Regions from separate parts of the Kribbella sp. NPDC051587 genome, predicted to be linked through region 3. Evidence: riboswitches for the same ligand, from Rfam matches in the RefSeq annotation. Region 3 holds a riboswitch; each other region holds the start of a gene.
The links. A riboswitch is a leader RNA that binds a small molecule or an ion and turns the genes downstream of it on or off. The one in region 3 is predicted to bind glycine.
Positions count from the first base shown of each region.

Region 1: it holds a riboswitch for glycine, as region 3 does, so the genes downstream of both, ACIA49_RS08050 (L-serine ammonia-lyase) here and gcvP (aminomethyl-transferring glycine dehydrogenase) in region 3, are expected to answer to the same signal.
Region 2: it holds a riboswitch for glycine, as region 3 does, so the genes downstream of both, gcvT (glycine cleavage system aminomethyltransferase GcvT) here and gcvP (aminomethyl-transferring glycine dehydrogenase) in region 3, are expected to answer to the same signal.

Region 1 covers NZ_JBITDE010000002.1:362,896-373,315, reverse strand. The annotation lists gene ACIA49_RS08060 (alpha/beta fold hydrolase) at 1-483, shown strand, start outside; gene ACIA49_RS08055 (hypothetical protein) at 737-988, opposite strand; gene ACIA49_RS08050 (L-serine ammonia-lyase) at 990-2,363, opposite strand; glycine riboswitch at 2,443-2,540, opposite strand; gene ACIA49_RS08045 (DUF3817 domain-containing protein) at 2,716-3,051, opposite strand; gene ACIA49_RS08040 (alpha/beta fold hydrolase) at 3,150-4,547, shown strand; gene ACIA49_RS08035 (hypothetical protein) at 4,548-4,775, opposite strand; gene ACIA49_RS08030 (aminopeptidase P family protein) at 4,947-6,374, opposite strand; gene ACIA49_RS08025 (GntR family transcriptional regulator) at 6,422-7,144, opposite strand; gene ACIA49_RS08020 (LamB/YcsF family protein) at 7,250-8,002, shown strand; gene ACIA49_RS08015 (allophanate hydrolase subunit 1) at 8,002-8,607, shown strand; gene ACIA49_RS08010 (biotin-dependent carboxyltransferase family protein) at 8,604-9,434, shown strand; gene ACIA49_RS08005 (hypothetical protein) at 9,435-10,322, opposite strand; gene ACIA49_RS08000 (RNA polymerase sigma factor) at 10,319-10,420, opposite strand, start outside.
Region 2 covers NZ_JBITDE010000007.1:411,709-422,128, forward strand. The annotation lists gene ACIA49_RS26035 (DUF2797 domain-containing protein) at 1-371, opposite strand, end outside; gene ACIA49_RS26040 (hypothetical protein) at 413-571, opposite strand; gene ACIA49_RS26045 (plasmid stabilization protein) at 748-1,071, shown strand; gene ACIA49_RS26050 (heparinase II/III family protein) at 1,245-3,188, opposite strand; gene glyA (serine hydroxymethyltransferase) at 3,422-4,684, opposite strand; gene gcvH (glycine cleavage system protein GcvH) at 4,686-5,060, opposite strand; gene gcvT (glycine cleavage system aminomethyltransferase GcvT) at 5,060-6,169, opposite strand; glycine riboswitch at 6,321-6,415, opposite strand; gene ACIA49_RS26070 (hypothetical protein) at 6,535-7,788, shown strand; gene ACIA49_RS26075 (carboxylesterase/lipase family protein) at 7,785-9,311, opposite strand; gene ACIA49_RS26080 (TetR/AcrR family transcriptional regulator) at 9,341-9,904, shown strand; gene ACIA49_RS26085 (RNA polymerase sigma factor) at 9,901-10,420, shown strand, end outside.
Region 3 covers NZ_JBITDE010000011.1:42,832-53,251, reverse strand. The annotation lists gene gcvH (glycine cleavage system protein GcvH) at 1-281, shown strand, start outside; gene ACIA49_RS31195 (FHA domain-containing protein) at 412-942, shown strand; gene ACIA49_RS31190 (MerR family transcriptional regulator) at 929-1,588, shown strand; gene ACIA49_RS31185 (bifunctional nuclease family protein) at 1,612-2,106, shown strand; gene ACIA49_RS31180 (MerR family transcriptional regulator) at 2,297-2,917, shown strand; glycine riboswitch at 2,939-3,029, shown strand; gene gcvP (aminomethyl-transferring glycine dehydrogenase) at 3,107-5,938, shown strand; gene ACIA49_RS31170 (serine hydrolase domain-containing protein) at 5,979-7,283, shown strand; gene ACIA49_RS31165 (IucA/IucC family protein) at 7,372-8,952, shown strand; gene ACIA49_RS31160 (class I SAM-dependent methyltransferase) at 9,035-9,697, shown strand; gene ACIA49_RS31155 (DUF805 domain-containing protein) at 9,794-10,234, shown strand; gene ACIA49_RS31150 (metallopeptidase TldD-related protein) at 10,289-10,420, opposite strand, start outside.

The sequences.
Region 1 (10,420 bases), on a different contig from region 3:
GTTCGCTCGGTCACCGCACTCGCCCCGGCCGGCTTCTGGTCGCCGCGCGAGAACCGCTGGGCCATCGGCCTGCTCACCAACCTCCGCCGCGTCGCCCGCCGTACGCCGGATCCCACCGTCCAGCGCCTCTCCCGCACCCCCGCCGGCCGCCGCGTCCTCACCGGCACCATCTACCACCGCCCGGCCCTGCGCGACCCCGACGCCGTCGTCGCCGAATCCCGCGCCCTCCGCGACTGCACCGGCTTCGACCGCGTCGCCGCCCACGCCCGCGCCGGCGCCACCTTCGAAGGCGACGTCCCCAACGTCCCCGTCACCATCGCCTGGGGCACCCACGACCGCGTCCTCCTCCCGGTCCAAGCCGCCCGCGCCCACCTCCAACTCCCCCGCGCCCGCATGATCCCCCTCCTCAACGCCGGCCACGTCCCCATGAACGACGCTCCCACCCAAGTAGCCCGAACCATCCTCGAAACCACCCACCCCTGACCCGACACGAACGACTGCAGGTAGTCCCTCTAAGCCCCCCAGCGCCGCGCGATCTCATGGGTGGACCCATCAGATGGCTACTGGTGGAGGACGGCGCCGGTTGCATCGGGGCTGGCATCCGCAACGTCCGAAGGATCGGAGGGCCCGTCTCCGGTTCTTCGGACGTTAGGTGGTCGGGTCAGGCTGGCGAAGGACAGCAGATCGCCCAGTACGGCGAGCCCACCCGGAACGACCTACCAGTAGGCGAACCAGCTCATGCCTCGGCCACGACGCGGGCGACCTCGGCGGCGACCGCCTGAAGTCCTTCCAGGCGGTCGCGGTCGTAGAGCAGCGAGTGCTTGCCACCGCTTGCGAGCCGGACGATCAGCCGGGGCATCCGACCTTGGGTGAACTCGAAGGTCGGTTGCTGCCAGACGTGGTAGCGGTGGACGTCGGTGTACCCGAAGAACTCGACGACAGTGCCGTCGAAGGTCATCAGCACAGTGTCGGTGAGCGGCGCATGCACGTCAGCATTCGATCACGTTGACGGCCAGGCCGCCACGGGACGTTTCCTTGTACTTGATCTTCATGTCCGCGCCGGTCTCGCGCATCGTCTTGATCACCTTGTCGAGCGTCACCACGTGTACGCCGTCGCCGTGCATCGCCATCCGGGCCGCGTTGATCGCCTTCACCGCGGCCATCGCGTTCCGCTCGATACAGGGGATCTGCACCAGCCCGCCGACCGGGTCACAGGTGAGACCGAGGTTGTGTTCCATCGCGATCTCGGCCGCGTTCTCGACCTGCTCCGGCGTACCGCCGAGCAGCTCGCACAGACCGGCCGCAGCCATCGAGCACGCCGAACCGACCTCGCCCTGACAGCCGACCTCGGCCCCGGAGATCGACGCGTTCTCCTTGTACAGAACGCCGATCGCCGCCGCCACCAGCAGGAACCGGACGCACCCGTCGTCGGTCGCGCCGGGAATAAACCGCCGGTAGTAATGCAGTACGGCGGGAATGATGCCCGCGGCACCGTTCGTCGGAGCGGTGACGATCCGCCCACCGGAAGCGTTCTGCTCGTTGACCGCGAGGGCGAACAGGTTGACCCAGTCCATCACCTTCAGCGGGTCGACCGACCACGGATCGCGGGTGAGCTTGGTGTGCAGCAGGTGCGCGCGCCGCGGCACCTTCAGGCCGCCGGGCAGCACACCCTCGGTCTCGCACCCTTCCTGCACGCAGTCCTGCATCACCTGCCAGATCTTCAGCAGGCCGCTGTGGATCTCTTCCTCGGTCCGCCAGGCCTGCTCGTTGGCGAGCATCACCTCGCCGATCGACAGCCCCGACTCCCGGCAGCGGTCGAGCAACTCGGCACCACTCAGGAACGGGTACTTCAGCACGGTGCTGTCCGGCACGATCCGGTCCCCGGCCGCCGCGTTCTCGTCGACCACGAACCCGCCGCCGACCGAGTAGTACGTGCGCTCCCGCAGTACGGCGCCATCTGCACCGCGAGCCACGAAGCTCATCCCGTTCGGGTGGTACGGAAGGGCCTTCCGCCGGTGCATCACGAGATCGGTGTTGTCGTCGTACACGATCTCGTGGACGCCGGCCAGCAACAGCTGGCCGCGCTCGCGGATCGTCTCGACGCGCGCGTCGACGGAGTGCGTGGCGACGGTCTCGGGATCCTCACCCTCGAGCCCGAGCAGCACCGCCTTGTTGCTGCCGTGCCCGTGCCCGGTCGCACCGAGCGAGCCGAACAACTGGGACTCGACCCGGGCGGTCGCGGTCAGCAGACCGGCCTCCTGCAGGCCGAGCACGAACGTGCGGGCCGCGCGCATCGGTCCCACGGTGTGTGAGCTCGACGGGCCGATCCCGATACTGAACAGGTCGAAGACGCTGATCGCCATACTGGAGGTCCCTTCCGGTCGTCGTTGACCGAGAGTGGTGTCCTCCCCACTCTGTTGGACTGTTGTCCTCCAGAGGTGCCTCGCCCGTACGGTGAAGGTGCCTGAGAGATTCTTGGGGAGAGTTGCTCCTACGGCGCCCAGGTCACGTGCAGCCTGGGTCTCTCCCGCACGGGTTCATGCGGCTGTTGAATTAGCTTCCGTCGAGGACGGTACGGCGGCTTCGCGGGCGGCGTCAATCCGGCCGGTGCGCTAGGTCGGGAGCGGTGGTCTCACGCCGTAGCGAGCAAGTGCTCGGTGCGGTAGCTCGGCGTGCTTGAGGGGAGGGCACGATGCGGAGCATCTTGTCCTTCGCTCAAGTGCGGTGAGGTGCCGTGCCGAGTGCTGCGCAGTAGGCGTGAGACTGCCGCTCGCGACCTCTAGCCCAGATCTCGAAGAACCAGGTGAACAGCGGCGGAACACTGGCGGCCAGCGCGGCCAGCGTCACCGGCCACGACCAGCGCAACGGCTTCCGCACGACCAGCACGGTGACGACGTACACGACGAAGATGCCGCCGTGGATCGGGCCGAACAGCTTCACGCCCGCCTCGTTGTCGGACAGCACGTACTTGAACAGCATGCCGATCAACAGACCGGTCCACGAGATCGCCTCGGCGATCGCCACCGTCCGGAACCACCGTGAGTGTGTCATCGCGCCCGACCCTAACAAGTCCCCCAAGCCCCGACCGGGGTGGTCTGAGGGTCTGTCCCCGATGTGAGGGAGCAAGCGGTTGCCGAAGGATCGATCAGATGAGATTCAGATCGCTCACGTGGGGTGTGGTCCTCACCGTCACCGCTTCAAGCCTGGCCGTCCTGCCGGCGTCGGCCGCTGTCCACTGGTCCGACTGCAAGGTCGAAGGCAAGGAAGATCCGCTCGTCGTCAAAGGCTCGGAGTGCGCGACCCTGCGACTCCCCGTCGACTGGCGGTACCCGGACGGACCAACCTTCGGCCTCGCGATCGCCCGCCGTACGGCGAAGAAGGACCGCGTCGGCGCACTCGTCTTCGGACCGGGCGGCCCGGGTGACTCCGGCGTCGACCGGATCAAGACGGGGATCGACCGCTTCAGCCCGGACCTGCAGGATCGCTTCGACATCGTCAGCTTCGACCCGCGCGGGATCGCACGCAGCAACCCGGTCAAGTGCACCACCGGCCTGTACGCCGCGATGCCGTCGCCGCTCGTCCCCGACCAGGCCGGCTTCGACGCACTGATCGACTACAACCGCCGCCTCGCCGCCGACTGCCGCGCCCACACAGGACCGCTCTACGACCACGTCGACACCTGGCAGACCGTGCGTGACGTCGACGCCATCCGCCGTACCCTCGGCGAATCCCGCATCACCTTCCACGGCAGCTCTTACGGCACACCGCTCGGAGCGCAGTACGCCGAGACCTACCCGCAGCACCTGCGCGCGATGGTCCTGGAGAGCGTCCTCGACCACAGCCTCGCGACACCCCGCCAGTTCCTCGACCCGCAGGCCGCGTCGGTTCAGGACTCGTTCGACGAGTTCGTGAACTGGTGCGACCGAACGACGACCTGCGCCCTGCACGGCCAGGACGTCCGCGCCCGCTGGAAAGAGCTCAGAACCCAAGCAGCCAACCCGTTCAACGCATCCTTCGTGGTCTTCCGCCAGCTCTACGGCCCGCAGTGGAACGCCTTGGCGACCATCCTGAAGTCGGGCGTCATCCCCACCCAGCCGCCGCCCACCGGTGAGCTCGTCGCCAACACCCTCGTCCCGTTCTGCCAGGACTGGAACCTGAAGGTCAGCACCTACCGCGACTACAAAGCGCTCCTGGACCGCCTGGCCCGCAACAACCCGGACATGCCGTACCCGGGTCAGTTCATGGCGATCTCGCTCTGTCTAGGCGCCCCCAACGCCAACAATCCTCAGCACCGCCTGGACGTCTACAACCTCAAGACCCCAGTCTTGCTGGCAAATGCCATCCACGACCCGGCAACGGCGTACACGATGGCCCAGAGCGTGCAACGCCAACTCGGCCGCAACGGCGTACTGCTCACCTACGAAGGCTGGGGTCACGGCAGCTATAACAAAGGCAACTGCATGACCTCGACGGTCGACAACTACCTCATCGACCTGGCAGTACCAAGACGCGGTACGAGGTGCGCCGCGGTCCAGCCGACGGGGTGATCAGACTGCTACGCCGGTGATCTCGAGGACGCGGTGGAGGTGGTCGCCGCGGCGGGCTCGGTTCGAGAGGGCGATCAGCTCGGCACAGGCCCGTTCCAGGGCTTGGGCGTGCGTGCGGCAGTGGTCGACGTACCAGAACGGGTCGTCGGGCTGCGGATCGTCCGCGTCGTCGATGTCGGCGTACCAGTGCGCCTGGCCGTAGTGGACGACTCTCACTCGTAGATGCATGGCTACTCCCCCGTGGATCTCCCCTGATCCGGGATCCGAATCCGGCCGGCGCGTGACCGCGGCCCCCCACTGTCACGCGCCGGGCCGAGTTCGACCCTCCCCGACGACTACATCGTGTCGCCGCCGGGATTTGTTACTGCAGGTGACCGGTAATTTTCGGTGACCGGATGACTACTGTCTGTTGAGGTGCTTCCGGGTCCATTTTTCGAGGCCGTCGGTGTCGATCGGGAGGGCCTCGGTGAGGATCTCGAGCCGGTCGGAGTGCACGACGACGTTGTCCTCGATCCGGATCCCGATCCCGCGCAGTTCGGGCGGCACGGTCTCGTCGTTCGGGTGGAAGTAGAGCCCGGGCTCGACCGCGAGCGCCATCCCGGCCTCGATGTCGCCGGCGAAGTACGTCTCCGGGCGAGCCGCGTCGCAGTCGTGGACGTCGAGGCCGATGTAGTGGCCGGTCCCGCAGACGATGAAGCGGCGGTGCTGCTGGCCGTCCGGCCCGAGCAGCTCGTCGACCGATGCATCGAGCAGGCCCCAGTCGCGCAAACCCTCGGCGAGGACGACCATCGCCTCATGCTGGAAGGCCCGGTACGGCGCTCCTGCCTTCACCGCACCAAGTGCCGCGAGCTGCGCCTTGTGCACCAGGTCGTGAACCTGCCGCTGCGCCGCGGTGTACTCGCCGGTGGCCGGGAACGTCCGGGTCACGTCGGCCGTGTAGAGGGTGCGGGTCTCGACGCCGGCGTCGAGCAGGATGACGTCACCCTCGTTCACCGCACCGTCGTTGCGAACCCAGTGCAGCACCGGCGCATGCTTGCCCGCAGCAACGATCGACGCGTAGCCGACGCCGTTACCGGCCGTCCGCGCGCGGCGGTCGAAGGTGCCTTGCAGCCAACGCTCACCACCACCGCGGATCGCCTCGGGCAGTTCGCGTGCCACATCCTCGAACGCGAGCACGCTGGCCGCGACGGCCTCGCGCAGCTGGTCGAGCTCCCAGTCGTCCTTGATCCGGCGCAGCTCGGCAATCGTCTGCCGCAGCTCGTTGCCGTCGTACGGCGCGGTCCGCACGAGCGCGTCGAGCATCGGGTCGACGCCCGGGATCGACAGCATGAACGGAACCGCACCACGCACCGCGGACGGCAGCTCCTCGATCGGGCGGCACGCGATCTGCAATGCCTCCGACCAGTCCTTCAGACCCGGTACCGGGCCGATCCACAGCTCGCCGTCGCGGGCGTTCGCGAAGAAGTCGGCCTCCTCCGGCCCGGCCGCCTCCCGCAGATACAGGGTCGCGTCACCGTCGGCCGACAGCACCAGCACGGCGCCCTCAGCCTGGCAACCGGTCAGCCACACGAAGTCGCTGTCGGCGCGGAAGTCATAGTCGGTGTCGTTCGACCGCACCGGCGCATGACCGGCCCCGATCGCGATCCGCCGACCCGGCAGCGCTGCGGCGAGCTTGCGCCGATGCGCGGCAGCGGCCTCGGCCAGCCCGTCCGGCACGCTGACGGACCGGTCCACCGCGCCCCAGCCCCGCGCGATCGACTCGCGGAAACCCTTGGCGTCGATAGGGCGGTAGGACTTGGGCGTCTGGTCGGTCCGCTCGTCGGTCATGGATCCATCAACTCAGGTCGTGCCGGGCAGGCGCAACCCCTTATGGATCAGCGGGTGCGGAAGGCTTCGAGGATGGCGATTTCCGACTCGATCAGGTACTGATTCAGCGCGACCGCGGCGTCGTCGTACCGGCGGGCTTCGAGGAGCTCGAAAAGCGCGCGGTTCCGGGCGATATAGGGCTCGTGCAGCTCGCGCGGCGTCGCGATCACGTGGAAGAGGAGCCGCAGCTCCGCGAGCAGACGACCGGTCATCGCGTCCATCCGGGCGCTGTCGGCCAGCCCGATCAGATGCTGGTGGAAGCGCATGTTCGCCGTACCGACGGCCGGCCAGCGGTCCGCCAAGGCCGCAGCCTCGGCCGCCTCGACGTCGTCCTGCAGCGGCTCGAGCCGAGCTGCGGGCAGCTCGGGGTCACGCTCGGCGAGGCCGCGGACGACGTCCACCTCGAGCACCCGGCGCAGGCGATAGAGGTCGACCACGTCCGCCTCGTCGAGCTCCGGGACGAAGACTCCGCGGTGCAATTTGTAGATCAGCAGGCCCTCGTGGGTCAGCAGCCGGAACGCCTCGCGCAGCGTGTTCCGGCTGACCTCCAGGACCTCGGTCAGTTCGACCTCGGACAACTGGGCACCGGGCGGGAGGGCGCCCTCGGTGATACTGCGCCGCAGGATGTCGGCGGCACGCTCGGCGGAGCTGCTGCGGTCGAGCCGCGCGACATCCGCGGCGACCGTCCGCAACCACGCCTGCCGGTTGCCGTCTGCCTCACCGCTACTCATGGCCGCATCATCGCTCACCACAGGTGATCAGGGAAAGTAGAACCATCCTCTTGCAGGATTGTTGAACAATCTCTAATCTCGTTCTACCGGCCGAGGAGGACAAGGATGGACCTCAACGCAGACCTGGGCGAGGGCTTCGGCTCCTGGCCGATGGGTGACGACAGCGCGCTGCTCGACGTCGTCACGAGCGCCAACATCGCCTGCGGCTTCCACGCCGGCGACCCGTCGATCATGCGCCGGGTGACCGGCCAGGCGGTCGAGCGCGGCGTCGCCATCGGCGCCCACGTCGGGTATGCCGACAAGGCCGGGTTCGGCCGCCGCTTCGTCGACATCGAACCGGACGCACTGCGCGACGAGATCGTCTACCAACTCGGCGCCCTGGACGCGTTCGCCCGGATCGCCGGGGACCGCGTCCGCTACGTGAAGCCGCACGGCGCGCTCTACAACACGATCGGCCACCACGAGGCGCAGGCCGCGGCCGTGGTCGGCGCTGTCGCGGACTACGACCGCACCCTCCCGGTGCTCGGCCTCCCCGGCTCAGCCTGGCTGCGACTTGCCGCCGAGGCAGGCCTCACGGTGATCCACGAAGCCTTCGCCGATCGCGCCTATACACCGGAAGGCACGCTGGTTTCCCGCCGCGAGGCCGGCTCGGTGCTGCATGACGCCGACGAGATCGCTGCCCGCTGTACGGCGATGGCCACCGGCCGCCCGATCACTGACAGCGCGGGTGACGAGCTGACCGTGGAGGCGGCCTCGATCTGCGTGCACGGTGACACCCCGGGCGCGGTCGACATCGCTCGCCGGGTGCGCACCGCGCTGGAGGATGCCGGCGTCACGCTGAGCCCGTTCGGCCGCTGATGCGGATCCTGCCCGCGGGCGACTCCGCGTTGCTGGTCGAGCTCGACGACCTCGACGAGGTGCTCGGCTACTACACCGCGCTGCTCGCCGATCGGCCGGTCGATGCGGTCGACATCGTCCCGGCGGCTCGCACCGTGCTCGTGACGACTCTTGGCGGCCTCGACGCCCTGCACCGCCATCTGCTGGGCGTGCAGCCCTTGACCACGGCTCGGAGCGCGGGCGATCTGCTGGAGGTCCCGGTCCGGTACGACGGCGAGGACCTGCGCGATGTCGCCGAGTTGCTCGACTGCAGCCCCGCCGAGGTCATCGAACGCCATACCGGCGAGGAGTGGACCGTGGCGTTCTGCGGGTTCGCTCCCGGCTTCGGCTACCTGACCGGTACGTCGGACTGGAACATCCCGCGTCGTTCGTCGCCCCGCACCAAGGTCCCGGTCGGCGCGGTCGGCCTGGCCGGTGAGTTCAGCGGGGTCTACCCGCGAGAGTCGCCCGGGGGCTGGCAGCTGATCGGGCGGACCGAGCTGAAGATCTTCGACCAGCAACGTGATCCCGCCGCCTTGTTCCATCCCGGTCGCCGGGTCCGCTTCGTCTCCGTGGGTGGTTCATGATCACGGTGCTGGAAACGGGGCCGTTGGCAACGATTCAGGACGGGGGCCGGATCGGTCAGGGCGCGCTGGGTGTTCCTACCTCGGGCGCGTGTGACCCCACGTCGTACGCGCTGTCCAACCGGTTGGTTGGAAACCATCCCGGCGCGGCCGCCCTCGAGATCACCTTCGGCGGCCTGGTCCTGCACGCCGACGCCGACCTCACGATCGCGATCACCGGCGCCCCGTGTACCGGCGTACCGCTGAACGCACCGACTGTGGTGCGCGCCGGCGAGGTCCTGCGCTTCGGCCCACCCCGCAGCGGTTTGCGCACGTACCTCGCGGTTCGCGGCGGCATCGACGTACCGGCGGTTCTCGGTTCTCGCTCGACCGACCTGCTCTCCGGCCTCGGCCCGGCACCCCTCCAAGCCGGTACGACGTTGCCGGTCGGCCGCGCGTGTGGACCGATGCCGGGCGTCGACCTGGCCGCGGTCGCGGACCCCGCGGCCGGCACCGTCTCCGTCCGCATCACCCCGGGCCCACGGCGCGACTGGTTCACCGACGCCGGCTGGTCTTCGTTCCTCGGCCAGACCTACGAGGTCAGCAGCAACAGCAACCGCGTCGGCGTCCGCCTCGACGGCACCCCGCTGGAGCGCGCCCGCGACGGGGAGCTCTCCAGCGAGGGCATGGCCCTCGGCGCGATCCAGATCCCGCCGTCCGGCCTCCCCGTCGTCTTCCTCGCCGATCACCCCGTCACCGGCGGCTACCCCGTGATCGCCTACGTCAGCACAGCCTCCCTGGCCGGCTGCGCCCAACTCCGCCCCGGCCAAGGCATCCGCTTCTTCAGCTGATCAGGACGGCCAGGGGTAGCTGTCTGTACAGCGCGGCTGGTTGCTGGGGAAGAGCTGCTTGTAGCCCGGCCGCTCGGGATACACCACGTAGCAAGGCTTGGCCGGTTTGGAGCTGTCGTAGACCTGGCGCCCACCCGCGTACCCGCGCACGACATAGGCGAACCGGAGCGGATCGTCTGCGTCGTACGGGCCCCAGCCGGTCCGTCCCTCGGTGGGAGCCATCCAGAACCCGTCCACGAGGAAGGCGTCCACTGCGGGCCGGCCCGGCACCTGAACGGTCACTCGATCGACGGGGCCCGCGAAGAGGCCGGCGTTGCGCGCGATCGTCCGGATCGGGTCACCGCCGAGAATCTGCTGCTGGGTGGTCCGCAGACTCGATTCGCTGATCACTCCGCCGGCGGTCCGGCTGCAGAGCCAGTAGTAGTCGATCTTCTCCGCCGCAATCGCCCCGATCGGCTTTCCGACCGTCTCGGTCCCCTTGCCGATCAGCCACGTGTTGACGAGCTTCGGGTCCTTCACGCCCGGGAACTCGACGGCCCGGACCACCTTGAAATCCCGGAACGGGCGCTTGATGCCGTTCGCCGTGATCCGGTTGGCCTCGGACAGACACTCCGCCTGCAGCTTCTTGGTCTCCTGGGTGGACAGGTCCCGGACCGACGCCTGCCCGGCGACCGGCGTACCGGAGTCGTCCTTCTTCAGGGCCGGTACGGCGACGGCCAGGCCGGCGGCGACTGCGAGAACCGCGGCAGCCGCGGCGACCGGGACCAGCACGCGGCGCGGCGTACGGGGCTGTTCGGTGTCCAGGGCGTCAAGCAGCTCGGTGCGGAGCTTGTCGTGCACGCCGGGCGGGAGCGGCTGGTCTTGACGGCGGTTGAGCAGGTCTCTCATGACGGGTCCTCCACGGTGCTGACGGCGACGCTCAGGTCGCGAAGACGTTTGCGGGCGCGCGACATCCGGGACTTCACGGTGCCGAGCGGGATGTCGAG
Region 2 (10,420 bases), on a different contig from region 3:
TCGAGGAGCCGGGCCGAGCCGCGGTCAGCGGCGGTGATACCGATCTTGACGCGGCTGCCGTGGTGCGCGAGGTAGACGGCGAACTCGCGGGGATCGTCGAGGCGGGTGTCGGCGGCGATCGAGTTCGAACGATCCATCGTCTGGCACTCGGGGCAGAGCGGTCCGTGTGCAGCGGCCGCGAGCGGCGTCCGGGTCGGGCAGCCGAGGCGCTTGCCGTTGCGCCAGATGCCGACGCACTGGCGGTCGTGACCGGCGCCGAAGGCGATCTCGTCACCCAGGCGAAGCGGAGTGCGTGGTGTGGTGGCGGACCACTCCAGCTGGGGGAGGCCGTCGTTCCAGACCAGTCCGGCAACGCGGGGAGGTTCGCTCATGGGCGCTGACTCTAGACGGCGCCTCGGACAGTCTCTGGCAGTTAGTGCGGGTCGTCGTGCTGCACGCCGCAGTACCCGCATTTGTGCGGCAACGCGTGACCGCTTCCCTGCCGGCAGACATGTGCCTGCCCGCCTACGGCCCACCCGAACCGGCAGACATCACCCACCTGTTCCACCGATCCACCACTGTCGTGGCTCATCTGTCACACCCCATCCGCTCGCTCGACCGCCTTCCGTGCAGGTGAGACGAACCCCGTACGACTTCATGACGCGATGGCGAGCAACGAAGTTGTCTGCCTGGGTGGTGCCTTTACACACTATTGGGGTACCGGACACACCATTGGGGTACCGGGCGGAGGCCGAAAGGAGTTGGACGATGCCTGCTGGATCGAACAAGAAGCGGGAACGGCAGTACGAACACATCAAGGCCGGCCTCAAGAAGAGCGGCCGCAGCGAGGATGTGGCGGAGGAGATCGCCGCGCGGACGGTGAACAAGGAACGCGCCCGTTCCGGCGAGGCGAAGGAGTCGAGTCGTAGCTCCACCCACGACATCTCGTCGAGCCGCCGTGGCGGCCTCCGGTCGCACCAGGGCCCGGGCGGCCGGACCAAGGCGCAGCTCTACAACGAGGCCAAGGACAAGGGCGTCAAGGGCCGGTCGAAGATGACCAAGGCAGAGTTGGAGCGCGCCGTCGAACGGTGACGGCGCGGTCCGGCTGACTACTGATCCCTGGTTGCCATTGGTTCTCTTCCTTGGGTTCGTCGGAACGGGCTCTCACAGATCGCGATTGCTCATGCCGTTAGTCGACCGGGTGAGACGCGGACGCTCAACGGATTCGACGGTGGCTGAAGACGCTCTTCGGAGTGGGCCGAAGGTCAGTTCATCCGGGTGAGGCGGCCGTCGGGGGTCACCTTGACGGTGACCTTGGTGGCGCCGATGGTGAGGTCGACGAAGAAGTTCGGGCCGGCGGATCGGGTGGTGTAGGAGACCTGCTCGCCGGTGGCCGCGGGGGCGATGACGGACAGGATGCGGGCGTTCTGCCCGGTCTGGGTGAACTTGACGACCGGCGCCGGCTTGGCGTCGAAGATGTCCGGGAGGTACCAGCCCTGGGCCGGGTTGGACTTGCCCTGGTCGACGGTGGTGGTCCCGTTCATGTCACCGAACGGGATCTGGAACAGGTGGGTCTCCACCTTGCCGCCGGTCGCCACCGCTGTGGTGGGCGACTGCACGGTGACGGTCTGACCGGGTGGCAGGTGCCACAGGGTCTCGTAGCGCTGCTCGCTCGTCGACACCCCGCGGTCCAGCGCGACAACGACGTCCGGGTCTTTCAGAACCAGCAGGTCGCGAGCCCGGTTGACGCCATCGGCGGGTTGGTCGGCCAGTTGGTAGTAGTCCGAGTTCGACGTACTGGCCGAGCCCATCAGCCGCGTCGGCACCTTCTTGCTCTGGGCGGTCGGGATGGTCATCACGTTGTGGGCGGCCTGGCTCGGGGCCCAGTCCTGGAGGTCGCCCTTCTTGTAGCCGTAGTACCCCGGGTCGATCAGGATGTCCTGGCCGTGCCAGTTGTAGTTGATCGACGTATGGTCGTCGTGGCCGTGGTACAGCGCCTTCGGTCCGAACCGGATGCTGTACGCCGATTCCGCGCCGAACGCCCGCTGCTCACCCCAACCGGTCCGGCCGAAGATGAAGCCGCCCTTGAAGATCCCGGTACGACGGACCGGGTGCGGACCCGACTTACCCTGCGTCGCGACGAACTCCCACGGGGTACCGGGCTCGCTGTGGACCTTCTCCTGCGTGGTGTTGCCGATCTGGAACAGCTCGCCGTTCGGCTTGGTGGCGAGCGCCATCCAGTCGGCCAGCAGCTTGCGCCGGGACTCGATCGCCGGGCCGGGATCGACCCCGCAGCGCCGGACGACCGCGGCCGCGCGGCCCCAGAGCCGGTAGTTGAAGCCGGCGTACCCGACGGACTGCTCGTTGGTGGTTCCCTCGGCGTCGATGGACTGGACGACGGCCGAGTTGAGCCGGTCGCGGGCCTTGGTCATCAGGTCCTGGCGGCCGAAGGTACAGCCGACGCCGAACAGCGCGATGCTCTCGTCGGTGCCGTGGTTCCGGACGCCGCTCCAGTGGTCGATCATGTACTGCGCGTGCGTGAGCAGCGCGTCGTCGAGCCACTTGTACTGCGCCGGCAGCGTGCGCGTGTGAAGACTGGTCAGGAGTGCCTGCCGGGCACAGATCAGCACGTTGGTCCGGTGCATGGTCGACTCGGACGCACTGGCGTCACGCCTCGACGGAGTCGAAGATGTTGCTAGCCAAGGGAAGGGATTGTCCTTCACCCAGTCCTGGATGATCGCGAGGGTGTGGTTCCTGGCCTTGGCATTGCCGGCGCGGGTCGCGTCGATTCCGTTGCCGAGCCAGCGCAGTGAGTGCAGCCACAGATGCCAGCTCGGGTCGTTGTAAGGGTCCGACTCCCACTTGATGTCGCCGGAACCGTTCCCCACCTTGTACGCCGCGTTGTTGCCCCAGGCAAAGGTGTCGCTGAGCATCATCGGCAGCGGCACGGACTTCTGCAGACCGCTGTAGCCCGGGCACGCGTAGCCGCTCGCGACCGGCTTCGCGGGCGTCTTCGCCCCTGGCGCGAGCACGGCCGTCGGCGCCTGCCGCAGCGGAGACGACGATGGCGCTCCGCTCGCGGCGAGGCGCTTGTCCTCGCCCAGCAGGACGACCGCCCCGGCGAACGCGATCCCGCAGACCAGCACACAGACCGCGACCAACGCGACCGTGTTGCGGACCTTGCGGTGCAGTTGCTTGTGTTGCGCCACCCCAGCCTCCTCCGAACCCGCCCATGGCAAATACAGGTCTAGACCGGTATAAGCACAGACTGGTCCGGGGGAGGTCGATGAAGAGAGTGTCGATACCCCCGGGCCCGGCTTCGGAACTTCCGGTCAGGACCCTTATGTAGGCCATAACGCTTGGCCGGGACCAGACCGTTGCATGAAGCCCCGAAGCGGAGCCGAAATTGCCACTAGTGGCAATTTCGTTGCTGGTAAGGGAGTCAGAGCTCCGGGTACAGCGGGAACTTCTGGGTGAGCAGGCCGACCCGCTCGCGCAGCGCGTCGAGGTCGGCCGGATCGACGAGCGCGGCGGCGATGATGTCCGCGACCTCCGCGAACTCGGCCGGCCCGAAACCACGAGCCGCCAGGGCCGGCGTACCGATCCGGAGTCCGGAGGAGACCATCGGCGGCCGCGGGTCGAACGGCACCACGTTCCGGTTCACTGTCAGGCCGACCGAGTGCAGCCGGTCCTCGGCCTGCTGCCCGTCCAGCTCGGAGTTCCGCAGGTCGACCAGGACGAGGTGCACCTGCGTTCCGCCGGTCAGCACCGAGATCCCCGCAGCGCGGACGTCGTCGGCCAGTAACCGGGTCGCGATCGCCTGGGCGCCCTCGAGTGTACGGCGCTGCCGGTCGCGGAACTCTTCCGTGGCCGCCAGCTTGAACGCGACCGCCTTGCCCGCGATCACGTGCTCCAGCGGACCGCCCTGCTGACCCGGGAAGACGGCCGAGTTGAACTTCTTCGCCAGGTCCGCGCGGTTGGTGAGGATGACGCCGCCCCGCGGGCCGCCGAGGGTCTTGTGGGTCGTGGTGGTGACGACGTCGGCGTGCGGGACCGGGTTCGGGTGCAGCCCGGCTGCGACCAGGCCGGCGAAGTGCGCCATGTCGACCATCAGGTAGGCGCCGACCAGATCGGCGATCCGCCGGAACTCCGCGAAGTCGAGCTGCAGCGGGTACGCCGACCAGCCCGCCACGATCAGCTTCGGCCGGTGCTCCAGCGCGAGCCGCTCGACCTCGGCCATGTCGACCACGAAGTCGGTGTCTCGGACGTGATACGCGACGACGTCGTACAGCTTGCCGCTGTAGTTGAGCCGCATCCCGTGGGTGAGGTGACCGCCGTGCGCGAGGTCGAGGCCGAGGATCGTGTCACCGGGGTTGAGTAGCGCGAACATGGTGGCCGCGTTCGCCTGGGCACCGGAATGCGGCTGGACGTTGGCGAAGTCGGCACCGAACAGCGCCTTGACCCGGTCGATGGCCAGTTGCTCGACGACATCGACGTGCTCGCAGCCGCCGTAGTACCGGCGGCCGGGGTAGCCCTCGGCGTACTTGTTGGTGAGGACGGAACCCTGCGCCTCCATCACCGCGATCGGGGCGAAGTTCTCGCTGGCGATGAGTTCGAGGGTGTCGCGCTGACGGCCGAGTTCGGCCGTCACCGCCGCGTGGATCTCCGGGTCGAACTCGGCCAGGGACTGGTTGAGGGTGCTCATCTCACTCGCCTCCGATCAGTGCCTGGTAGGCACCGGCGTCCAGCAGATTCGTGGGTCCGGTGACCTTGATCCGAACCAGCCAGCCGGCCTGGTACGGGTCGGTGTTCAGCAGGCCGGGATCGACGACGACGGCTTCGTTGAGCTCGACGACCTCGCCGTCGACCGGCGCGAACAGGTCGCTGACCGACTTCGTCGACTCGATCTCACCGCACGCGTCGCCGGTGGTGATCGCGGTGCCGACAGCCGGCAGGTCGACGTACACGACATCTCCTAGCGCCTCGCCGGCGAAGGCGGTGATGCCGACCGTGGCGACGTCGCCGTCGAGAGCGACCCATTCGTGGTCCGCGGTGTAGTGCAGTTCGGTGGGGACGGACATCAGGACTCCTGGCGGCGGTAGAAGGGGAGGGGTACGACGGTCACGTCGTCGTGCGTACCGCGGATGTCGACCTGCAGCGGGGTTCCCGCTTCCTGGTAGCTCGCGTCGACGTACGCCATCGCGATCGGGTGCCCGAGCGTCGGCGACGGCGCGCCACTCGTGACCGTGCCGATCTCCCGGCCGGTCGCCGGATCCAGTACGGCGTACCCGCTGCGCGGTGACCGCCGGCCGGCTGAGGTGAGGCCGACGAGCACCCGCCGGGCGCCCTCGTCGCGGCGGCGGGCGAGTGCCTCGCGGCCGACGAAGTCAGCTTCTTTGCTGAAGGCAACGACTCGGCCGAGCCCGGCCTCGAACGGCGTGAGGTCGCGGCTGAGTTCATTGCCGTAGAGCGGCATTCCGGCCTCGAGCCGAAGCGTGTCCCGGCAGGCCAGCCCAGCAGGCTTGAGCCCGTACGGCGTTCCCGTCCGGAGCAGGTCGGCCCAGATCCGCGCGGCCTCGTCCGGGCGGCAGTAGATCTCGAAACCGTCTTCACCGGTGTACCCGGTGCGGGCAAGCAGGATGTTGCTCCCGGCAAGCTTCGCTTCGGTGATCGCGTAGTACTTGAGCGCGGGCAGATCGGCCTCGGTCAGCTCGGCCAGGATCTCCGCGGAGACCGGCCCCTGGACGGCGATCAGCGCCCAGCACTCCGTCGCGTCGCGAACCTCAACCGAAAACCCGGCCATCCGTTGCGTCAGTTCGGCATGGACGACCGCCGTGTTGCCGGCGTTCGCGACGATCAGGAAGTGGTCGTCGGCGAGCCGGTAGACGACGAGGTCGTCGATGATGCCGCCGTCCTCGGTGCACAGCATCGAGTACCGCGCGCGGCCGGGCGCGATCTTCGACGGCTGTCCGACCAGGCTGTGGTCGAGCGCCTGCGCGGCCGTGGCGCCGATCAGCTCGAGTTCGCCCATGTGGGACAGGTCGAACAGACCCGCGGTGGTTCGGACGGCTGTGTGCTCGGCGATGTCGGAGGTGTACCGCACCGGCATCGTCCAGCCGGCGAAGTCAGTAAACGAGGCACCGAGCTGTTGATGCTCTGCGTGCAAAGCAGTCGCGCGCGACTCTGCCATAAGTTGGGAGGCTCCCTCGGTCAGGCACCAGGCGGTGCCACTGCTGGGTGACCTCCCCGCTCTGTCATCGGTACCTGAGAGCTTCGCCGCCGGATCGGGCGGTTTGCACCGTGGGTGCAGGTCCAACCGGACCTGTCTTTCCAGAGTTCGCCTCATCGGAACGGTCAGTGGGCCTGAGAGATTCTGGGGAGATTTGCTCCTTCGGCGCCGGGCTGTGCCGCACCCGGACTCTCCCGCCCCGATTCGAACGGCGCGATATGCAGTTAGGCGGCCGACTCTAGCAGCCGTTCCGGAACCGTCCATGTGGTTGGCTCGTCCCAGGTGAGCGCCGCGGACCGGCGGATCGCGTGACAGAGAGGGACACGATGAGCGGACTGTCGACCTTGCCCCTGGTGGTGATCGGGCTGTCGCTGATCGGCTTGCTGGCGGTCGTCGTCTGGTTCGTCCGGCGGCAGCGGTACCTGAAGTCGCTGCGCGACCGCGGTTGGACCTTCGTCGGCAGCCCGTCGTTCGCGACCGTCGCGCGGCTGAACAACCCGCCGTTCGGGCTGGGGTTCAAGCGCTCGCCGGACGATCAGATCACCGGTCTGACCAGCACTGGACGGCCGTTCCAGGTGATCGAGTACGGCAGCGAGTACTGGAAGGGTTGGGTCGGCATGGTGACGCTGTCGCGCCGCCTGCCCGAACTGTGGATCACCGGCGGTCAGACGGGGCCCCGGGCCGGTGTCTCCGCGACCATGGTGCCGGTTCCGGCGCAACTCGGCTCGGGCTGGACGGTCGGCGTACAGGACCCGGCGTTCGCCAACGAGGTGCTGAGCGGCCAGCTCTGCACCGCCTTGCTCGCGCTGGCCGGGAGCCAGCCGGGTGTGAACCTCAGCATCGACGGCGACCAGCTGGTCATCCAGGACCCGCCGCACAAGGACTCCGAGCTGCTCGCGCCCTGGCTGGAGCAGCTGGCCGCCATCGCCGCCGCGATCGACGCCACACCGCTCGACCACTGGATCCAGCCCGAGCGCGAGGCCCGCCTGGGCTTCTACCAGCACCCGGACTGGTACTGGATCGGCCAGGACGACAGCCTGCTGCAGAGCACGCCGACAACCCGCGGCGGCCACGACCACAGCACCAGCGACGTGATCCGCGGCCGCGACGGCGACGGCCCGCCGTTCGTCGCCTTTACCCACCACTGGAAGACCACGCGCACCGAGACCTCCACCGACTCCGAGGGCCGCACCACCACCCGCACCGTCACCGAGAACCACAGCGAGCCGATCCTTGGCTTCGAGCTGCCGGTGCACATGCCCTGGATCCAGGTCAGCCGGCGCGGCCTCGGCGCCGGCATCAGCTTCGAGAGCGAAGCCTTCAACAAGCGGTTCGCCATCCACGCCCGCGACCAGAAGTTCGCGTACGACGTCATCCACCCGCGCCAGATGGAGTTCCTGATGGCCACCCAGCCGGCCCCGTTCCAGGTCGTCGGCAACTGGGCCTGGTTCGAGCCCGGCCGCCACGACCACCAGACCATCGCCCGCAACTCCCTGATCCTGCGCGACTTCCTCGCCTGGATCCCGCGCTTCGTCTGGAAGAACCTCGGCCTCCAGGACGCGCCGTACCCGCCGCGCTAGAACTTGATCGTGCTCCACCATCCGCAGTGATGGGCAGCGCTCAGGTCGGTACGGCGGATGGTGGGTCCAAGGGACTGGACGATCGACTGGCCCGCGCGGAATCGCGGCCAGCGGGGTAGTCCCGGTGTGTTCGGGTCGCCGGTCCGGGCGAAGGCCGACCAGTAGCCGATCATCGTGTCGGCCAGACGTTGCTGGACTTGGGTGAGCGCCGGGCTGGGGATGCCGTCGCGCATCACGAAGAGATACAGCGCATCGGCCGAGTGATAGGCGCCGTACGGGTAGGTGACGGGCGGCAGCGTCGGCGGCGCGGTGCGGTCGGCGAACTCGTAGGCGTAGGTCGCGGAGCGCCGGGCGAAGGCCTGATTGCGAGCCAGGGTCGGGCATGCGAAGGCGCTGTCGGTCGTCACGGACGCCCAGGTCCGGCTGGGTGGCACACCTTTGCGGAGTGGGTAGCGGGCGGCCACTCGATCGGCGTCGGTACCGAACGCATCCTTCAGATACGCCCGGTACTGCGCACTCGTGAGTGGCCGCGTGGCGAGATCGATCATGCCCTGCAGGTACGTCATCTCGTCCCGAGTGGTGCCGGACAGCATCGGTACGTCGATCGCGCGGCCCGCGGCCAGAACCTCGACCGGATTCTCGGGCAGCGTGCGGCTGCCGTAGGAGAGCCCGGAGAAGGTGCCGAAGACCGGCATCAGATCGGCGACCGTCTTGTCGCGGCGCAGGCAATCGACCGACGAGCAGCCGAGGGCGGTGGCGACGGCCTGGCCGCGAGCGGCGACGCTGCCGGGCGCTTCCCACGGGGAGACGGTCGGTAGCCCTGGCGCGAGCGCGTTGGCCGGGATCGGCGACGTACAAAGGGAGCTCTGGATGATCGCGCGGTGAAACAGGCCGACGGCCGTCGGTGAGGCCAGGTGGGCGCAGATGCTTTGACCGCCGGCCGACTGGCCGAAAAGGGTGACGTTGCCGGAGTCGCCACCGAAGGCGGTGGCGTTGCGCTGCACCCAGCGGAGCGCGGCCTGCTGGTCCTCGAGCCCGAAGGTCCCGGAGCCTTCGAGCCCGGGATAGGCGAAATTGCCGAAGATGCCGAGGCGGTAGTTGGCCGTCACCACGATCACGTCGCCGCCGGCTGCCAGCCGCTGCGGGTCGTACTCACCGCCCGAACCCTCGACGAAGCCGCCACCATGCAGCCAGACCATGACCGGCTTGCGTGGCCCACCGGAGGTCGGCGTGGTGACGTTCAGGTAGAGACAGTCCTCCGCTGTGTCCGACTTCGCCTGCGCGCAGCGCGGACCGAGATCCGAAGCATCCCGTACGCCGGTCCATCGCGCGGCGGGCGTTGGTGAGCGCCAGCGGAGCGGTCCGACCGGCGGCGCGGCGAACGGGATCCCGTTGAACTCGTGGTGATCTCCACGAGCGACACCACGGACCACGCCCTGGTCGGTCCGCACGACCAGTGGATCCGCAGCGGGCAGCACTGGCACGGTCAGCAGGGCAGAGATCAGGGCGGCGAGGATTCTCATCTAACCAATACTAGCGTATTGTTCTGCTCATGAGAGGGCAGGGAGCCGCGTACGACGAGCGTCGGACAGCGATCGTCGAGGCGGTGCTCGACCTGGTCGACACCAGCGGGGTCGACCAGGTGACCGTCCGCCGGGTCGCCGATCGCGCCGGGGTATCGCTCGGTCGCGTGCAGCACTACTTCTCGACCAAGGACGAGTTGCTGGGTGCGGCCTTCGCCGCGATCAACGAGCTCGGCGCGCGACGCGTCCAGGAGCGCGCAGGCGGAGACGACGTCCTGCGTGCGGTCCTCCTCGTGCTGATTCCGCGCACCGAGGAGGACCGCCGTCTGGTCCGCATCCAGCAAGCCTTCGAGACCTACGCACTGACCAGTCCCGAGCTCGGTGCACAGGTCACGCAAGGCTATTCAGACCTTGCCGGTCTGTTCGCCTTGCTGCTCGGCGGTGAGTTGGCCGACGGCCACGAGTTGCTCGCCACCGCGGTCGGCCTGTCCACACTGGTCCTGACCGACGCGGTCACGTCGGCCCAGGCAGAGCGCATCATCGATGCCCGCTTGAGACACATCGTCGGAGCTGCTGGACAGGTAGAGGCATGAGCAAGCAGCGCGAAGAACGGTTCGTGGCCTTGTACGAGGCCACGTATGCGGATCTGGTGCGGTTCGCACAGCGGCGGTTGCCGCAGGTGCAGGCCGAGGACACGGTCGCGGAGGCGTTCCTGACCGCTTGGCGGCGGTTGGACGACGCTCCGGAACAGTTGGCGGACGCGCGGGCGTGGTTGTTCGGGATCGTGCGGAACACGATTCTGAACAGCCATCGGGGCGCTCGGCGGCAGCGGGCGGTCGCGGTGCGGCTGGCCGAAGTGGCCAGTACGTCGTTGCCGGACGACAGTGAACTCGTGGCGCGGCAGGTCGATCTGGCGCGCGCGTGGGAGCGGCTGTCCGCCGTTCATCAGGAGGCGCTTGCTCTGGCGGTGATCGACGACCTCCCGGGTCGCGAGGCGGCGGCGGTGCTCGGCATCACGAGCGTCGCCTACCGGCTGCGGCTGTCCCGGGCGCGCAATGCCCTGCGCGGCGAGCTCGGTCACCGTCCGACCCCTACCCGCGTGACCGAAA
Region 3 (10,420 bases):
TGGGCGACATCGTGTACGTCCAGCTGCCCGAGGTCGGCAGCGCGGTGCGCGCCGGTGACGCCTGCGGCGAGCTCGAGTCGACCAAGAGCGTGAGCGATCTGTTCGCCCCGGTGAACGGCACCGTCCGCGCGGTGAACGAGGCGCTGGCCGACCAGCCCGACCTGGTCAACACCGACCCGTACGGCGAGGGCTGGCTGCTCGACATCGAGGTGGACGACATCGCCGAGGTCGAGGCGCTGATGGACGCCGAGACCTACCAGGGCCAGCTCGACCCGAGCTAGGCACGTCCTGGGTACTGCCTGCTAGGTTTACCGGACCTCAACCGCTGGTAGAGGGTTGAGGCTGGGTACACACTTGTTCCACGGGGTCTACGACACAACGTCGCCTAACGGCGATCGGGAGGATCACAGCATGCCGTTCTGCAACCAGTGCGGGCACGAGAACTCCGAGGGCAGCCGCTTCTGCTCGCAGTGCGGAGCGATGCTCCCTGGGGCGGACCGGCCGGCCGCCGCGACGCCGACGCCTGGTGTGACGGACACCGCGATGCTGACGCCGATCAGCGCCGAGCCGGAGACCGAGCGCTTCGACCAGGGCGAGCCGCTGTCGGCCGACGACCAGGCCGCGGTCGGTGCACTGCCGGCCGGGTCGGCGCTGCTGATCGTGCAGCGCGGCCCGAACGCGGGCAGCCGGTTCCTGCTCGACGTCGACGTGGTCACCGCCGGGCGGCACCCGGACAGCGACATCTTCCTCGACGACGTGACGGTCTCCCGCCGGCACGCCGAGTTCCGCCGCGACGCGTACGGCGTGAAGGTCCGCGACGTCGGCAGCCTGAACGGCACCTACGTGAACCGGGACCGGATCGACGAGGTCCAGCTGAGCAACGGCGACGAGGTCCAGATCGGCAAGTACCGGCTCGTCTACTACGCCAGTGGCCAAGCCTGAGCTGTCGATCGGCGAGGTCCTGCAACTGCTGCAGGCCGAGTTCACCGATGTCACCATCTCCAAGATCCGTTTCCTCGAGGCCGAGGGGCTGGTGACACCGGCGCGTACCGCGTCGGGCTACCGCAAGTTCAGCGCGGGCGATGTCGAGCGGCTGCGCTACGTGCTGACCGCACAACGCGACCAGTACCTGCCGCTGAAGGTCATCAAGGAGCATCTCGGTGCCCTCGACCGCGGACTGCGCCCGGCCGCGGGTGGACCGCCGATCGCTCCCAGTACGCCGGCCGCCGGGCCGGCCGCCGACGACTTCGGTGCCACCGGCACCGACCTGCGGCTGACCAGGGCGGAGCTCTGCGCGGCGGCCGGAGTCAGTACGGCGTTGCTCGCCGAACTGGAGAGCCACGGCCTGATCGTGGCCGAGGGCAAGCATTACGGCGGCGACGCGATCGTGGTCGCGCAGGTGGCGGCCGAGCTCGCGACGTACGGGATCGAGCCGCGGCACCTGCGGCCGTTCCGGACCGCGGCCGACCGCGAGGTAGGGCTGATCGAGCAGGTGACCGGACCCCGCCGTACCGATCAGACGCAGGAACTGGCGGCGCTGACTGTGCGGTTGCACACGGCACTGGTGAGATCCCGGCTGCCGCGCTGACCGGCGCGGAGTAGGGTTGAGGCGTGCGCGAAGTCGACGTAGTCGGAGTCCGGGTCGAGATGCCCTCGAGTCAGCCCATCGTGCTGCTCAAGGAGGTCGGCGGCGAGCGGTACCTGCCGATCTGGATCGGGGCGGCCGAGGCGAGTGCGATCGCGTTCGCCCAGCAGGGGATGGAGCCACCGCGGCCGCTGACCCACGACCTGTTCGCGGAGACGATCCGGGTGCTCGGGCACACGCTGAGTCAGGTCCGGATCGTGAACCTGACCGACGGCGTCTTCGAGGCGATCCTGGTCTTCGACGACAAGACCGAGATCTCGGCCCGCCCGTCGGACTCGATCGCGATCGCGCTCCGGACCGGTACGCCGGTCTTCTGCGCCGACGAGATCCTCGCCGAGGCCGGGATCCCGGTGCCGGAGAGCGAGTCCGGAGCCGTCGACGAGGTCCAGGAAGAGGAGGAGGTCGAGCGCTTCCGCGAGTTCCTCGACCAGATCACCCCGGAAGACTTCGACAAGAGCTGAGACCCCTCCGGCACGCCTGAACCAGGCAAGACCGGGAAGGTAACGATTCGTGCGGGAGCCGCGACACGCATTCGGCTCGGAGCGGTTGTCGTTGACCCTCTCTGGTCGGCGGCTTACCGTGAAGGAGTTGTGGGGTGCTGCTACTCCACGCAGGTGACTCGTTCCAGTAGGTATCCAGGGAGGCTCAGGCGTGACACGCACCGGCGACACGGATCTGACGGCGCAGTCGACGTCCGAAGCACGCGCCGAGGCGGCCGCCGCGGCCGGCGTCCAGGGCTTGCTGTTCGACGACGACCTGCGGCCGATGCCGGAGGATGTCGGGTTCCGTGGGCCGACGGCCTGTGCCGCGGCCGGGATCACCTACCGTCAGCTGGACTACTGGGCCCGCACCGGCCTGGTCTCGCCGTCGGTGCGTCCGGCGACCGGCTCGGGCACGCAGCGGTTGTACGGTTTCCGTGACGTGCTGTTGCTGAAGGTGATCAAGCGTCTCCTGGACGCCGGCATCTCGCTGCAGCAGATCCGGACCGCGATCGCCCACCTGAGCAAGCGCGGCATCGACGACCTGACCCAGATCACGCTGATGAGTGACGGCGCGTCGGTCTACATGTGCACCTCGCCGGACGAGGTCATCGACCTGCTGGCCGGTGGCCAGGGCGTCTTCGGCATCGCGCTCGGTGGCGTCTGGCGGGAGGTCGAGGGCTCGCTGTCCGAGCTGCCGACCGAGCGTGCCGACGGTCACGGCGAAGGCGACGACGAGAACCACGCGAGCGACGAGCTCGCTGCCCGCCGCCGGGCCCGCATGACGGGCTGAGGTACTCTTTCAGCTAGCTGTTCACCGCACTCGGGAGAGACCCGTGCAAACCGGGCGCCGAAGGGGCAATTCCTCCCCGGAACCTCTCAGGCCCATGGACCGGGTGCGTCAGGCGACTCTGAAGCGTGCACTCGTGCGTGACAGAGGGGGAGGCCCCCGGAAGCTACTGCAAGCAACGGAGCCTCTTTGATGACGGAAATTTCAGCAATCTTCGCCGACCGGCACATCGGGCCCCGCCCGGACGAGGTCGCGCGGATGGTCGAACTCCTCGGGTACGCCGATGTCGACGCGCTCGCGGATGCCGCCGTACCGGCCTCGATCCGGTCCACCGAGCCGCTGCGGCTGCCGGAGCCGGCCTCCGAGGTCGACGCGCTGACCGAGCTGCGCCAGCTCGCGGCCCGCAACAACGTCGCCACCTCGATGATCGGCCAGGGCTACTACGGCACCTTCACCCCGTCGGTGATCGTCCGCCGGCTGGTCGAGAACCCGGCCTGGTACACGGCCTACACGCCGTACCAGCCGGAGATCTCCCAGGGGCGGCTCGAGGCGCTGCTGAACTTCCAGACCGTGGTCTCCGACCTGACCGGGCTGCCGACCGCGAACGCGTCGCTGCTCGACGAGGGCACCGCGGCCGCCGAGGCGATGACGCTCGCGCACCGCTCCAACCGCAAGAGCAAGTCGAACCGCTTCCTGGTCGACGCGGACACCTTCGCGCAGACGATCGCCGTGGTGCAGACCCGCGCCGAGGCGCTCGACATCGAGGTGGTCGTCGCCGACACCACCGACGGTCTGCCCGAGGGCGACTTCTTCGGCTTCCTGGTGCAGTACCCGGGCTCGGGCGGTGCCGTCCGCGACCTGAAGCCGCTGATCGCCGCCGCGCACGAGCGCGAGACGCTGGTCGCGGTCGCCTCCGACCTGCTCGCGTTGACGCTGCTCGAGGCGCCGGGTGAGGCCGGGGCCGACATCGTCATCGGCTCCTCGCAGCGCTTCGGCGTCCCGCTCTTCTACGGCGGTCCGCACGCCGGCTTCATCTCGGTCCGCGCCGGTCTCGAGCGGTCGCTGCCCGGCCGGCTCGTCGGCGTCTCGGTCGACGCGGACGGCGCTCCGGCATACCGGCTCGCGTTGCAGACCCGTGAGCAGCACATCCGTCGCGAGAAGGCGACCTCCAACATCTGTACGGCGCAGGTCCTGCTGGCCGTCGTCGCCTCCATGTACGCCGTGTACCACGGACCGGATGGGCTGAAGGCGATCGCCGGCCGCGTGCACGACTACGCGGGCAAGCTGGCCGCGTCGCTGCGCGCCGGCGGCGTCGAGGTTGTCCACGGCGACTTCTTCGACACGGTGCTGGCCCGCGTTCCCGGTGCGGCCGCGGACGTTGTCGACGCTGCTCGTCAGAACGGCATCTGGCTGCGCCAGGTCGACGCCGACCACGTCGGCATCTCCTGCGACGAGAAGACCGACGCCGCCGCGCTGACCCGGGTCTGCCAGTCCTTCGGCGTCCAGTACGACGACACGCTGGCCGCGCCCGAGGTCGCCGTACCGCGGAGCTCGGAGTACCTGACGCACCCGGTCTTCAACACGCACCGGTCCGAGACGTCGATGCTGCGCTACCTGCGCAAGCTGTCCGACAAGGACTACGCGCTCGACCGCGGCATGATCCCGCTCGGCTCGTGCACGATGAAGCTGAACGCGACCACCGAGATGGAAGCGGTCACCTGGCCGGAGTTCGCGGACATGCACCCGCTGGCGCCGATCGAAGACGCCGCCGGCTACGTGAAGCTGATCGGTCAGCTGGAGCGCTGGCTGGCCGAGGTCACCGGGTACGCGAAGGTGTCCATCCAGCCGAACGCCGGCTCGCAGGGTGAGCTCGCCGGGCTGCTCGCGATCCGCGGCTACCACCGGGCCCAGGGCAACGAGGACCGCAACGTCTGCCTGATCCCTTCCAGTGCGCACGGAACCAACGCTGCGTCGGCGGTGATGGCCGGGATGAAGGTTGTCGTTGTCAAGGGCAACGATGACGGCACGATCGACCTGGACGACCTGCGCGCCAAGACCACCGAGCACGCCGACAAGCTGGCCGCGATCATGATCACCTACCCGTCCACCCACGGGGTGTACGAGGAGAGCGTGACCGAGGTCTGCCAGATCGTGCACGACCACGGCGGCCAGGTGTACGTCGACGGTGCGAACCTGAACGCGTTGCTCGGGCTCGCGAAGCCGGGTCAGTTCGGCGGCGACGTCAGTCACCTGAACCTGCACAAGACCTTCTGCATCCCGCACGGTGGTGGCGGTCCGGGCGTCGGCCCGGTCGCGGTCGCCGCGCACCTCGCGCCGTACCTGCCGAACCACCCGCTGCTCGACCAGGCCGGCCCCGAGTCCGGCGTCGGCCCGATCAGCGCCGCTCCCTTCGGCTCCGCCGGTGTCCTGGCGATCTCGTGGGCCTACATCCGGATGATGGGTGGCGAGGGCCTGACCGCCGCCACGAAGAACGCGGTGCTGACCGCGAACTACGTGGCCAAGCGGCTCGAGAACGCCTTCCCGGTCCTCTACACCGGCGAGAACGGCCTGGTCGCCCACGAGTGCATCCTGGACCTGCGGCCGATGACCAAGGAGACCGGCATCAGCGTCGACGACGTCGCCAAGCGCCTGGTCGACTACGGTTTCCACGCGCCCACGATGTCGTTCCCGGTCGCGGGCACGCTGATGGTCGAGCCGACGGAGTCGGAAGATCTAGGAGAACTCGACCGTTTTTGTGACGCGATGATCGCGATCAAGCACGAGATCGACCGGGTCGCGGCAGGGGAGTGGCCGGCCGACGACAACCCGCTCGTCAACGCCCCGCACACGGCAGCCTCGGTGATCAACGACAAGTGGGAGCACGCCTACACCCGTGAAGAGGCCGCCTTCCCGCAGTCGGTCGACCGCGCCTCGAAGTACTGGCCGCCGGTCCGACGCATCGACGGCGCGTACGGCGACCGTAACCTGATCTGCTCCTGCCCCTCCCCGGAGGCGTTCGAGTAATCGGCACGTTGTTCACCCCGCACGAGGCATACTCGTGCGGGTGACCGACGTACGTGCCGACACCGACGCCGCCCTGCTGGCCGCAATCGCAGCTGCCCAGAGTGAGACCAGACTGCCGTCGGTGACCGCCGGCGTCGTGCGTGACGGAGAGCTGGTGTGGACGGGCGCGCGTGGCCGGTTCGCCAACGCGTCCGGGCTCGCGCCGGGGTCGAACGTGCAGTACCGGATCGGGTCGATCACCAAGACGCTGACCGCGATCCTGGTCCTGCAGTGCCGCGACGAGGGGCTGCTGTCGCTGAACGATGCCGTCGGCAAGCATCTGCCCGGGATCGCGTTCGGCGACCGGACGGTGCGGCACCTGCTCGCCCACAGCGGTGGGATGAACGCCGAGCCCGAGGGCCCTTGGTGGGAGCGCAACCCGGGCGTCTCGTTCGACGAGCTGGCCGCGAGCATGGACGAGTCGCACGCGACCGGTCCGGCCGATCGACGGCACCACTACTCCAACCTCGGCTACGCGTTGCTGGGTGAGCTCGTGGCGCGGCTGCGTGGTGAGTCCTGGCTCGACGTCGTCCAGGAGCGCATCCTCGATCCGCTGGAGATGCGGCGTACGTCGTACTTCCCGTTCGGTGCCGCTGCCCAGGGGTACTCGGTCCATCCGTTCAGCGGTCAGCTGATCGAGGAGCCGGCCTACGACTCCGGCGCGATGGCTCCGGCCGGTCAGTTGTGGAGCACCATCGAGGACCTGGCGCGCTACGCGAACTTCTGGATCGACCCGGTCCCTGAGGTGCTCAGCCGCGACACCGTCGACGAGATGTCCGCACCGACGGCCGCGGATCCACGCGAGGCGCTGACAGCGTCGTACGGGCTGGGGTTGCGGTTGATTGCCGACGACCCCTATCTGCTGTTCGGGCATACCGGCTCGATGCCGGGCTTTCTGGCCGGGCTGTTCGTCGATCGGATACGGCGGATCGGCGCGGTCACGGTGGGGAACGCGACGCACGGCAAGGTCGCGTCGCTGGCGCCGGAGCTGATCACGACCCTGGTCCGGTACGAGCCGGTGCTCGCACGTGAGTGGCTGCCGGAACCGCAACTAGAGCACGGCGACGAGCTGCTCGGCCACTGGTACTGGGGCAACACTCCGCTCACCATCGGCGTCAGCGCCGGCGGACTGCTGATGTCGGGTGCGATGAGCTGCCGCTTCACGCCGCTCGGCCCGGATCTCTACCAGGGACGCGACGGCTACTTCGCGGGAGAGCGGCTCCGCGTCGTCCGCACCGGCACCGCCATCGACCACCTCAACCTCGCCACCTTCATCCTCACCAGAACGCCGTACGGTGAGAAGTGATGATGGCCACGTGTAGTCGGGTGGCCACGGAGGAGGTTTGAAGTTAGGCTCACCTAAGTAAGTGTTGCCTTACTTCAGGAGAGTGAGCGTGACTTCGACCGAGACGGCTGTCGCGGCGCATCTGAACGCGATTCTGCGTTGCTACACGCGTGAGGCTGCGGTGCCGGTGACGGCCGGAGTGATGCGGCTGACCGTCGGCGGTTCGACGGTCACGGCGCGGGTCGAGCACGCCTCGCGGAGCGGGTGGCACCAGTTCACCGAGGTCCTGGTGGACGGTGCCCCGCCGACCCCGGAGGCCTTGGTCCGGCTGCTGTCGACCGACGCCGACCCGGCGGAGGTCGACGACCTGGTCGCCCGGACGGCGGAGTCGGTCCGCAACGTCGCGTACTTCGTCGACGCGGGTGAGGCCGACCGTGGCCCCGGCCGCTTCCTGGAGATCGAGCAGGCGTTGCTGTTCGGTCAACTGAACCACCCGGCACCCAAGAGCCGGGACGGATTGAGCGGCGCCGAGCTGGCGAGGTACTCGCCCGAGCTCGGTGGCCGTTTCGCGGTGCACTGGTTCGAGGCCGACACCGAACTGGTGTCCTCGGACCAGGTGGCCGGCGCGCCCTCGCTGCAGGGACTGGACGCTGTGCAGCTGATGGGCGCGCTGGCCGGTATCACTCCGTCGGCGGGCCGGGTACTGATCCCGGCTCACCCGTGGCAGGCGGCAGCCCTGCGGCAACGGCCGCGGGTCGCCAAACTGCTCGAGGAAGGCCGGGTGAAAGAACTCGGCCCGCACGGCGCACAGTGGTACCCGACGTCGAGCATGCGCACGCTCTACCACCCAGACCTGCCGGTGATGCTGAAGCTGTCGCTGGGTCTGCGCATCACGAACTCCCGTCGTGAGTCGACCCCGACCGAGCTCCGCCGCGGCCTGGAGGTCTATCGCCTGCTGGACGCCGCCTACAACGCAGGTACGGCGACAGCGCATCCCCGCTTCACCATCGTCCGCGACCCCGCCTGGATCGCCCTTGACGAAGGTGGACCCACCTTGACCGGTCTTGACGTCGCGGTGCGTGAAGTACCGCATGACGTCAACAGTTATGCATGCTTGGCCGGACTGGTCGCGCCACGCCCCGACCGCCTCAGCCGCCTGAGTGAGTTCGCCGCCGACGACCCGGCCGCGTGGGTGGCGCAGTACGTCGACAGCGTCCTCATCCCGATGCTGCACCTGTACACCGAGACCGGCATCGGCCTCGAGGCCCATCAGCAGAACACTCTCATCCGCCTAGACGGCCTCGGCCGGATCAAGGGCGGCGCCTACCGCGACAACCAGGGCTACTACCTCGCATCGTCGTACCTGCGCGGACTGCTAGCCGTCACCGGCCTCCGAGACTCTGCGCTCGCAGTGGTCGACGACAGCACCGCAGACGACCGCCTCACCTGCAGCCTCCTCTACAACCAGGCCCTGGCCGTAGTCGGCTGCCTGGCCGCAGACGGGGTCGCCGACGAAGGAGAACTGCTCGATGTAGTGCGGGACCGACTCATCCTCGCCCTGCCCCTACTGAAGGCCGCCGGCCCCGACGGTGACCGCCTCGCGCGCCGCTGGCTGACCGCAGACACCCTGCCCTGCCAGGCGAATCTGTCCACCCTCTACCTGAACATCCCGAACCCGCTCACAGCGTGACCGAGACTCCCCGGAATCGAGCACTGTAGGCTGGCGCGGTCTGCCGATCGTCCAGACCGGCGTGACGACCACGGGGAGCACTATGAATACTGGACACGTCGAGCTCGCACGGGCTCAGCAGGAACGGTGGGAGTCGGCTTACGCGCGACATCCGCAACTGCACGGGGCCGAACCGTCGGCGGCGGCGCGGTGGGCGGCGGAGACGTTCGGTGCCGCAGGCATCGATGACGTTCTCGAGCTCGGGTCCGGGCACGGCCGGGACGCGCTTTTCCTGGCCAGGCAGGGATTCAGCGTGCATGCCACAGACTTCAGCGAGACCGCGCTCGACCAGTTGCGGCAGCAGGCACAGCGCGAAGGGCTCGACGACCGGGTCACCGCCGCGCTGCACGACGTCCGCGATCCGTTGCCGCCGGCCGACGCCACGGTGAACGCGGTCTTCGCCAATCTGCTGCTGAACATGGCTTTCACGCCGGACGAGCTGCGCGGCCTGATCGGCGAGATCCACCGGGTGCTGCGACCCGGTGGGCTGTTCGTGTACGCCGTCTGGTCCGCGGAGGATCCGTGTGCGGCGAACTGGCGGGAGTTCGGTGCCGGGCTGTGGGAGCACGACGGGTTCGTCGGCCGCTTCTTCGACCGGACCCGGCTCGACGAGCTCACCGCCGGATGGCGCTCCGTCGACACGACGCCGTACGCCGAAGGCCCGAAACCGCACCGGATGTGGCGGGTCACGGTCGCGAAAAGGTGAAGTTCGCTCGAAGTACGGCGCGCCACGTTGCGGGCCGCCGAGCGAGGCGACAGCGTGCACTGACGCATCTCACCTCGAGAGAATCGGAGTGCGGCAATGCAGTGGTTCACCGATGTGATCACGAAGCGGTACGCGGAGTTCAACGGCCGGGCACGGCGCAAAGAGTTCTGGATGTACTTCCTGTTCTGGTTCATCATCCTGGTGGTCGCAGGCATCCTGGACAAGCTGCTGGGCCTCGACTACGGCGACCCGGACGCGAAGTTCGGCCGCACCGGCTGGATCTCGACGATCCTGTTCCTCGCGATGGCGATTCCGAGCATCGCGGTGTCGGTCCGCCGGATGCACGACAAGGACCGCAGGGGCTGGTGGGTCCTGATCTGGCTGATCCCGTGTATCGGCTGGATCTGGTTCATCGTCTGGCAGGCCCAGGACGGGACGCCGGGTGACAACCGGTTCGGGCCGGACCCGAAGGCCGCCGAGCGCGGCCCGGGCTTCGCCGGTCCCGGTGGGGCCGAGCCGGGCTATCCGACGGTCTGATCCGCAGCCGGACAACGCCCCGCGAACCTTCGGCAGGTTCGCGGGGCGTTGTCGTCAGCTGGCCTGGCTGACGCTGGACATGTTGAAGTCCGGAATCAGCAGTGGCGGGGTCGCCGTCCGGGAGAACTCGTCGCCCCACTCGCGGGAGAACGACGGTACGGTCGCGCCGGCCGCGGTGATCCGGGA